DNA from 4 places in the Streptomyces sp. NPDC001415 genome. Region 3 is predicted to be linked to each of the others. Evidence: riboswitches for the same ligand, from Rfam matches in the RefSeq annotation. Region 3 holds a riboswitch; each other region holds the start of a gene.

Region 1 (2,190 bases), on a different contig from region 3:
TCGAGGACGCTCCGGCGCCTTGCGATCGCACGCACCAGACGCCCCGGCCTGATCCGGACGGGGTTCAGACACAGGCTCTGAGAGCCTGCGTCTGAACCCCCGGGCCGCCGGCGCCCGCGGCACATGCGGAAGGGCCCGCCGGATACTTCCCGGCGGGCCCTTCTCACAGCTCGACAGCTCGGCTGCCGAATCGCTCAACTGCCTAGTGCGGTACGGGAGTTGTGTGCTTGACCGCGTTGGTGTCGGCGGCTGCCGGGCGGGGTGCGAGGACCCGGTCCGCCAGGTGGCCGAAGACCAGCCCGAAGGTGGTCCACAGGGTGAGCTGGATGGCGAGCGCCGCGAGGCGGAACTGCCAGAGCAGCGTGGCGGAGAAGTCCTTGGGGACCTCGTTGACGGCCGGAAGGAAGGCGTAGGCCAAGCCGATGACCAGCGCGAAGAACGCGCCGGCGGCGATGGTGGCGTTCCAGTTCCCCAGGCGCGGCGCGAGGCGCTTGCCGAGGATCACGGTGGCGATGGACAGCAGCACGCCGAGCGCCATCATCAGGAAGTACAGCAGGGTGCGTTTGCCGATGGTGTCGGGTTCGCCGACGGACGGCGGGTTCGCCGGGTACTTCAGGAACGGCACCACGTAGACCGCGATCAGTGCGGCCGACGACAGCAGCAGCGCCGTCGCCCGCGGGCCGAAGCGGCCGATCCTGCCGAGCGCGAAGCAGAAGGCGAGCGCCGCGATGCCGCCGAAGGCGACACCGTAGACGAGCACGCCGGTGGCCAGGCCGCCGGTGGACTGCATCGTGCGGCTGACGGCTTCCATGCCGTGTTCGTGGGTGTGGGCGTCCTCGTAGGCGATGGCCGCGTCCACCCGCGGCTCGCCGAGGAAGTACGCGACGGCGAGCGCGAGCAGCCCGGCGGCCAGGCCGGCGAGCATGCCGCGCACGAGGAGGCCCCGTACGGTTGCGGAATTCATGAGGTCGGGTCCGCTGCCGGTCAGTGGCAGGGGAAGCCGAGCAGGTGACGGCCGTCGTGCACCCATTCGTGCACGTTCTCGCCGGAGAGGAGAGAGGTGGCGCCCTGTTCGGCGCCGATGAAGTAGAGCAGGACCAGCATCAGGATGCCGAAGAAGGCCGCCCAGGGGGCGATCGCGCCGATCGGCAGCTTTGCGGGTACGGCGGTGGGCATGCTGGTCGGCTGGGCTACGGACTGCGCCATGGCAGAACCTCCTGGGGGAACTCGCGTCCCATCTTGGTGGTGCACACGACGACGGCTACGGGTCTGACTTGCTCGGCGTTCCCCACTCCCGAGGGAGGTGGATGGTGCTGGGCATACAGTGGCGCGACCGTGCCGGATTCTCACCGGCTTCCGTCCTGCCGTCGTCATCAACGACGAGACGGTAGCGCGAAGCGGAGAACCGGCCAAGGGCGCACGGCGGGGGCGGGGGCGCGCGGACCGGCCGAACGCCCCTGATAACAGGCTGTTTGTGCCGGATTACCGCTGAATGCTGTCGGCTTGTCGAGGAGTGCGATGACCACCCGGGTGATGTTGATCTCGCCTGCGTTCAGCAGGGCGCTGCGGGAGGCGCGTTTCGAGGACGGCGGTCCGCTGGAGGCGTCGGGTCTTGCCCGGGCGAGGTCGGCGGCGGCCGGCCTGCCCGCCGCGGACCGGTCGCTGACCTCGCCGACCGTTCGCTGTCGGGAGACGGCGGAGGCGTTCGGCGGGGAGCCCCGTGTCGTTGCGGAGCTGGCCGGTCTGGACGTGGGCCGCTGGCGGGGCCGAGCCCTGGCCGAGGTGAGCGAGGCCGAGCCGGACGCGGTGGGCGCCTGGCTGACGGACCCGGGTTCGGCCCCGCACGGCGGCGAATCCGTACGGGAGTTGTGCGCGCGGGCGGGGACCTGGCTGGACGGGGCCTTCGCCGAGGGCGGTCGCACGCTCGCGGTGGTGGAGCCCGAGATCGTACGGGCTCTGGTGCTGCGGGCGCTGGGCGCGCCGGAGTCGGCGTTCTGGCGCATCGACGTCGCGCCGCTGACGGCGACGGAGCTGAGCGGCCGGGCGGGGCGCTGGAACGTGGGGGTGGGCCGGCCGCTCTGAGAGCTTGTGTCTGAACCCCGTCCGGACCCGGGCGGGGTTCAGACACAGGCTCTGAGGCGGGTGAGGGTCGCGTTCGGGGGTCAGGCGGCGGCGAGGGAGATCTCGGTC
Region 2 (2,190 bases), on a different contig from region 3:
CCACCGTCATCCTGGCCTCCTCGCACATCGGCTTCTCGCTCTCCACCACCCAGGTCTGCTCGGGTTCCGTCATGGGCGCGGGCATCGGGCGCAAGGGCGGTGTGGTGCGCTGGTCCACCGCGAGCCGGATGGCCGTCGCCTGGGTGCTGACGCTGCCGGCCGCCGGCCTGGTCGGCGCGGGCGCGGAATTCCTCACCAAGCAGGGCACGTGGGGCATCGTCGCCGTCGCGATCCTCCTGATCGCCGGTTCGGGCACCATCTGGAAGCTGTCGCGCCGCCAGCCGGTCGACCACCACAACGTCACCGCCGACGAGATCGGCGAGGCCCCCGCGGCCGAGCCCGCCGGTGTCGTCACCACCGCGATCGCCGCGGTCACCCCGCCGCCGACCGTCGCGGCCGCGGCCGCCGCGGCCACCGACCTCAAGGCCACGATCCAGGCCCCGGCCCCGGTGGCCCCCGCCGATCCGCCCACCCCGGCGACGGTCTGACCCCGGTTCTCCGGCACAGCTAAGGAATCCTCATGCACATCGACTGGGCAGCTCTCGGCTCCGTCTTCGGCGTCAGCCTCGCGGTGACCGTCGGCCTGGTGGGCCTGTTCACCCTCGGCATCGTCGGCCTCACCAAGCGGGAGGCCGCGGCCTCGGGCACCGGCAATGTGGCGATGGCCCGCACCGGTGCGTACGCCTGCTTCGCGGCCTGCGCGGCGGCCGTCGCGTACGGGATCTATCTGATCGTCGCCTGACCCGCCCGCACCACCCGAACCGCCCTTCGGCCCCCGCCGGAGGGCGGTTCCGCGTGGCGTCGCACACTCTCTCGCGCCGCAGGTCAACAGCAAGTTGACGGGTGTTCTCGCAGCGTGGTGGACTGCACCGGCCAGCTACGGCGGCAGAAGAGGAAGCCGGTGCGAATCCGGCGCGGTCCCGCCACTGTCACCGGGGAGAGATCCCCGCGAGCCAGGAACTCTCACCGCCGGTCACGTCGAACCAGGGCGCGGACACCCTGAGTGAGGACATACCGCCATGCGCGCCTGCCCGTTGAGACCTTCCCGCCCTTCCCGCGTCGCCCTGGCGGGCTGACCGCATGCGGGCCGATCGCACCTTCGCCTACGGCGCCACGGCCGGACTCCTCGGCGACCTCCTGCTCGGCGATCCACGCCGCGGGCATCCGGTCGCCGCGTTCGGACGCGCGGCCGGCGCCGTCGAGCGCGCCCTGTGGCGCGACCACCGCGGCTGGGGCGCGCTGCACACGCTCGTGTGCGCGGGCGGCGCCGTGGGCGGCGCGCTCCTGCTCTCCCGTGCCGTACGAGGTCGGCCCGCCGCATCCGTCGCGCTGACCGCCGCCGCCACCTGGACGGTGGTCGGCGGCACGTCGCTGGGCCGCGAGGCCCGGGCCATCGGCGGGGCGCTGGCCGCGGGCGACGTGGAGGTGGCCCGGGAGCGCCTGCCTCACCTGTGCGGGCGCGACCCGCAGTCCCTGGACGCGGACGGCATCGCGCGGGCCGTCGTCGAGTCGGTCGCCGAGAACACTTCGGACGCGGTCGTCGGCGCCCTGGTGTGGGGCGCGCTCGCGGGCGTGCCGGGCCTGGTGGGCTTCCGGGCGGTCAACACGCTGGACGCGATGGTCGGGCACAAGTCGGCCAGGTACCGCAGGTACGGCTGGGCCTCGGCGCGCCTGGACGATGTGGCGGGCTGGCCGGGCGCCCGCCTCACCGCCGTCCTCGCCGCGCTCGCCGGCCCGGACACCAAGGGCGCGGTACGGGCCTGGCGCGCCGATGCGAGCAGGCACCCGAGCCCCAACGCGGGCCCGGTCGAGGCCGCGTTCGCGGGGGCGCTGGGCGTACGGCTCGGGGGCACGCTCTCCTACGCCGGCCGCGTCGAGCACCGGCCGGTCCTGAACGCGTCCGGGCGGGCCGTCGGCGTCACGGACATCGAACGGGCGGTACGGCTCTCGCGCAGGGTGGGCTGGCTGACGCTGGCCGCCTCCGTCGCGACGAGGGCCGCTGTGAGGAAGGGACGTACATGGGTGGCGGGCTGCTGATCGCGGGCACGACCTCGGACGCCGGCAAGAGCGTCGTCACGGCCGGGATCTGCCGCTGGCTGGTGCGCCAGGGCGTCAAGGTCGCGCCCTTCAAGGGCCAGAACATGTCGCTGAACTCGTTCGTCACGCGCGAGGGCGCGGAGATCGGCCGGG
Region 3 (2,190 bases):
CATACGGCTGGGCGCGGCGGGCGTCGGCCTCGGTGATCGCGGAGGTCCGGGCGCGTACGGCCGGGTCGCGGGTGATGGCCGAACCGGCGCGGGAGGCCAAGTCGGCCCGGTTGGCAGCCAGTTCGGCCGCGATCGCCCCGGTGCCGCGGGACAGGCCGCGGGCCAGCGTGACGACCTCCGCCGTCTTCTGTCGGGCGAAGGCGAGCCAGCGCGCGATCTGCGGCTCGATGCCGTGTTCGGCGGCCGCGTCGAGCGGGACGTGGAGCAGTGAGCAGGAGGCGGCCACGTCGACGCGGTCGGCGAGGCCGAGCAGCGTGGCCAGGGTGGCGAGCGAACTCTCCAGATCGTTGATCCACACGTTGCGCCCGTCCACGACCCCCGCGACGAGCCGCTTGCCGGGCAGCCCGCCGACCGCGGCGAGGTCGTCGAGGTTGGCGGCCGCGGGGCCGGTGAAGTCCAGGGCGAGCCCGTCGACCGGTGCCTTGGCCAGGACGGGCAGGGCTTCTCCGAGCCGGTCGAAGTACGAGGCGACGAGCAACTTCGGGCGACCGGTGAGCGCGCCGAGCTCGCTGTAGGCGCGGGTGACGGCGTTCAGTTCGGCGGGGGTGCGGTCCTGGACGAGCGCGGGCTCGTCCAGCTGTACCCACTCGGCTCCGGCCGCCCGCAGATCGGCCAGCACTCGCGCGTACACCGGCAGCAGCCGGTCGAGCAGGGTGAGCGGCTCGAAGTCGGCGGCCACGCCGGGCGCGGGTTTGGCGAGCAGCAAATAGGTCACAGGCCCCACGAGCACGGGGCGCGCGGTGAGCCCGAGCGCGAGGGCCTCCTTCAACTCGCCGACCTGCTTGGCGGAGTCGGCGGCAAAGGCGGTGTCCGGCCCCAACTCCGGCACCAGATAGTGGTAGTTCGTGTCGAACCATTTCGTCATCTCAAGGGGTGCCACGTCCTGGGTGCCGCGCGCCATGGCGAAGTAGCCGTCCAGCTCGTCGGCCGCGAAGGCCCCGCGGTGGCGTTCGGGGACGGCGCCCACCATGACACTGGTGTCGAGGACGTGGTCGTAGTACGAGAAGTCGCCGGTCGGCACCTCGTGGAGGCCCGTCTCGGCGAGCCGCCGCCAGGTGGCCGCCCGCAGTTCGGCGGCGGTCCGGCGGAGTCCGGGGGCGCTGACACGGCCCTTCCAATAGCCCTCGATCGCCTTCTTCAGTTCCCGGTTCGGGCCTTGGCGGGGGTAGCCGTACAGGGTGGCGCGTGCTGCCGCGGCTGCGGACTTGGTGGTCACGAGACTCTCCTTCGCGAGCTCTTCGGTGGAACGGACCCCGGAACGGGACGAAGGCGCGAAAGGACGACGGACCTGGGCCACGGTGTGTAGGCCGTTGCCGCTGGTGCGTACGCCGACCCGCCCTAGAGGTCGCCGGGATCTCCGCGCGCGATCGGTCGCACGCGGGCAGTGGCAGGTCTTCGGACTCGCGGGCACGCCTCATGCTGTCCGAGGCATCTACTGGCCGTCGCTTCCCAGACCCGGCCGGGCCCAGTGCGTATGACGGCGGTCGTTCCCGCTCACCGCTGCGGGGCAGTCCCGGATTCCCACCGGGTTCCCTCTTACGACGCATCCCGCCTGGCGGACGGGGCGAACCAGCTGCACGGGCAGCCTATGCGCTCGACCCGCGTCCCGGGAACCACGTTCGCGCATACCGCACGGTGAGGTGCGGCACGCCGGACGCCGATCCGGACGGAGTTCACACACAGACTCCGACCGACCGGACGCGGGGCGACCCTCCCAGGCCACCCCGCGCCCACGGCTGCCGGGGCCACTCAGCCCGGCAGCACCCGGAGCCCCTCAACCCCGGTCGTAGGTGTGGAACCCCCGGCCCGTCTTCCGCCCCAGCAGGCCCGCCTCGACCATGCGGTGCAGCAGTGGGGGCGGGGCGTACAGCGGTTCCTTGAACTCTTCGTACAGGGACTCGGCGATGGAGGCGACGGTGTCCAGGCCGATCAGGTCGGCGAGTTTGAGCGGGCCCATCGGGTGGGCGCAGCCCAGCTCCATGCCGGCGTCCACGTCGGCGGCACTGGCGAAGCCGGATTCCGCCATGCGCACCGCGGCCAGCACGTAGGGGATGAGCAGGGCGTTGACCACGAACCCGGCCCGGTCCTTCGAGCGGATCACGGTCTTGCCGAGAGTGAGCCGGGCGAACT
Region 4 (2,190 bases), on a different contig from region 3:
CCAGGGTACCCGCGATCCACCCCCAAAGCCCGGCTGGCCAGGGCCGATTGTCAGTGCCCCCCAGTAAAATTGAGGCAGTAAGTGAGGGTTCCCGACTGCCCAGGAGGATGCCCATGACCGCTGCCGTACTCACCTCGCACGCCCCGAAACAGTTGTCCCTCCAGCCCCTTCACAAGGTGCCGCTGCCCGCCGGGCGTCCGCGCGTGTGGTACGAGTCCCACAACCGGCGTCTGAAGGCCATGCGCCTGGCCATCGCCCTGCTCGACACGGGGGTGTACCGGCCGGAGCAGGCGCCCGACCGGAAGATACGCACCGTGGCCGCGCTCATCGGAGTGCACCCGCCGTCGGAGACGACCTGCCGGATGGTGCGCGCGCTGATCTACGACGGGCGCTGAGCCCCGCACCACGGCCCGGGTCACGCCTTCGGGAGGCCGCAGGCGTGACCCCGGTCGGCGCCAGGGTGTCCGGCGAATCCTGGCCGGAGCCCCAACTCCGTACGTCCGCCCCCTACTCCGCCCCGTACTCGTCGAGGAGGCGGGCGGTCGCCTCGTCGACCACCCGGTAGCGCACGACCCGGCCCTCCTTCTCACCCGCGACCGCCCCGGCCGCCCGCAGCAGCCGCAGGGCCTGCGAGACGGCCGGGTCCCGCATGCCCGTCGCCACCGCCAGATCGGAGACGGCGAGGGGGCCCGCCCGGTGCAGGGCGAGCAGCAGCGAAAGCCGGTTGGGGTCGGCGAGCAGCGAGAACCGGTCGGCCCAGGCCCGCACCCGGCCCGGGTCGCCGATCGCCGCGATGGCGTCGCAGACCCGGTGGCCGTCGATGGTGCGGTGGCCTGCGCGTTCGGCGGGGACGAGATGCATGCCGGACATCCTCGCAGGGCCACGCCCCGAGGCCCCGTGTGATCTTCGATACCTGCACAGGTGTGCAGCTGGGCAGGCAACTCCGCGGCGTCTAGGGTGGCCTGGCCGTGGTGTTCGGGAAGACCGGTGCGAAACCGGAGCGGCCCTCGCCACTGTGATCGGGTTCCCCGGGTTCCGGGGAGTCGCAGTCCCCTCGCGACGCCACTGGCCAGGATCCACCTGCCCGGGAAGGCCGGGACCAAGGCACCCACCCGTCAGCCAGGAGACCGGCCGCGGCATCTCACGAAGTGATCCACGAGGTGCTGGAGCGTGACCCGCATGACCCTGCCCGTTCGCACGTCCCCCGAGACGGGCGCCCCCGCCGCGCCGTCCTTCCACTGGCGGCGCGAGGACACCGTCCGCACCGCCGTCCTGCTCGCGGTGATAGCCGCCCTCCACGTCGTCGCCTTCGGCGTGCTGTTCCTCCTGGTGGCCCCCGAGCACTACGCGGTCGGCACCAAGACGTACGGCATAGGCCTCGGCATCACCGCGTACACCCTCGGCATGCGGCACGCCTTCGACGCCGACCACATCGCGGCCATCGACAACACCACCCGCAAGCTGATGGCCGACGGCAAGCGGCCCGTGTCCGTCGGCTTCTGGTTCGCGCTCGGCCACTCCAGCGTGGTCGTGGTCCTCACGGCGCTGGTGGCGGGCGGCGCCCAGCTCGCGGGCACCCTGATGAACGAGGAATCCACCACCCACCAGGTGATGGGCGTGGTAGGAACCACGGCTTCCGGCTCCTTCCTCTACCTCATCGCGGCGCTCAACCTGGTGGCCCTGTTCGGCATCCTGAAGGTGTTCCGGGCGATGCGCGCGGGTGCGTACGACGAGAAGGAGCTCGAAGCGCACCTGGACTCGCGGGGCTTCATGAACCGCATCCTGGGCCGCTTCACCAGGTCGATATCCCGGCCCGGCCAGATGTTCCCGCTCGGCTTCCTCTTCGGCCTCGGCTTCGACACCGCGACCGAGGTCACCCTGATGGTGATGGCCGGCACGGGCGCCGCCGCCGGACTGCCCTGGTACGCGATCCTGTGCCTGCCGCTGCTGTTCGCGGCCGGGATGAGCCTCTTCGACACGCTGGACGGCACGTTCATGAACTTCGCCTACCAGTGGGCGTTCTCGAACCCGGTCCGCAAGGTCTACTACAACCTCACCATCACCGGCCTGTCCATCGCGGTGGCCTTCTTCATCGGCACCATAGAACTCGTCGGCGTCCTGCACGAAAAGCTCGACCTCACCGACCCGGTCAGCGGCTGGATCGCGGACCTGAACCTGGACAACGTCGGC

What was found. A riboswitch is a leader RNA that binds a small molecule or an ion and turns the genes downstream of it on or off. The one in region 3 is predicted to bind cobalamin.
Region 1: it holds a riboswitch for cobalamin, as region 3 does, so the genes downstream of both, ACWC2B_RS33670 (CbtB domain-containing protein) here and metE (5-methyltetrahydropteroyltriglutamate--homocysteine S-methyltransferase) in region 3, are expected to answer to the same signal.
Region 2: it holds a riboswitch for cobalamin, as region 3 does, so the genes downstream of both, ACWC2B_RS05760 (cobalamin biosynthesis protein) here and metE (5-methyltetrahydropteroyltriglutamate--homocysteine S-methyltransferase) in region 3, are expected to answer to the same signal.
Region 4: it holds a riboswitch for cobalamin, as region 3 does, so the genes downstream of both, ACWC2B_RS00310 (HoxN/HupN/NixA family nickel/cobalt transporter) here and metE (5-methyltetrahydropteroyltriglutamate--homocysteine S-methyltransferase) in region 3, are expected to answer to the same signal.

Annotation. Positions count from the first base shown of each region.
Region 1 covers NZ_JBSFIE010000042.1:17-2,206, forward strand. Annotated here, with positions in the region: gene ACWC2B_RS33665 (CbtA family protein) at 203-964, opposite strand; gene ACWC2B_RS33670 (CbtB domain-containing protein) at 985-1,206, opposite strand; cobalamin riboswitch at 1,244-1,403, opposite strand; gene ACWC2B_RS33675 (histidine phosphatase family protein) at 1,519-2,082, shown strand; gene ACWC2B_RS33680 (TOBE domain-containing protein) at 2,163-2,190, opposite strand, start outside.
Region 2 covers NZ_JBSFIE010000003.1:341,339-343,528, reverse strand. Annotated here, with positions in the region: gene ACWC2B_RS05770 (anion permease) at 1-488, shown strand, start outside; gene ACWC2B_RS05765 (hypothetical protein) at 521-742, shown strand; cobalamin riboswitch at 844-982, shown strand; gene ACWC2B_RS05760 (cobalamin biosynthesis protein) at 1,081-2,037, shown strand; gene ACWC2B_RS05755 (cobyric acid synthase) at 2,019-2,190, shown strand, end outside.
Region 3 covers NZ_JBSFIE010000014.1:28,420-30,609, forward strand. Annotated here, with positions in the region: gene metE (5-methyltetrahydropteroyltriglutamate--homocysteine S-methyltransferase) at 1-1,276, opposite strand, end outside; cobalamin riboswitch at 1,430-1,650, opposite strand; gene ACWC2B_RS20110 (3-hydroxybutyryl-CoA dehydrogenase) at 1,835-2,190, opposite strand, start outside.
Region 4 covers NZ_JBSFIE010000001.1:69,572-71,761, reverse strand. Annotated here, with positions in the region: gene ACWC2B_RS00320 (hypothetical protein) at 114-395, shown strand; gene ACWC2B_RS00315 (ArsR/SmtB family transcription factor) at 508-861, opposite strand; cobalamin riboswitch at 953-1,150, shown strand; gene ACWC2B_RS00310 (HoxN/HupN/NixA family nickel/cobalt transporter) at 1,180-2,190, shown strand, end outside.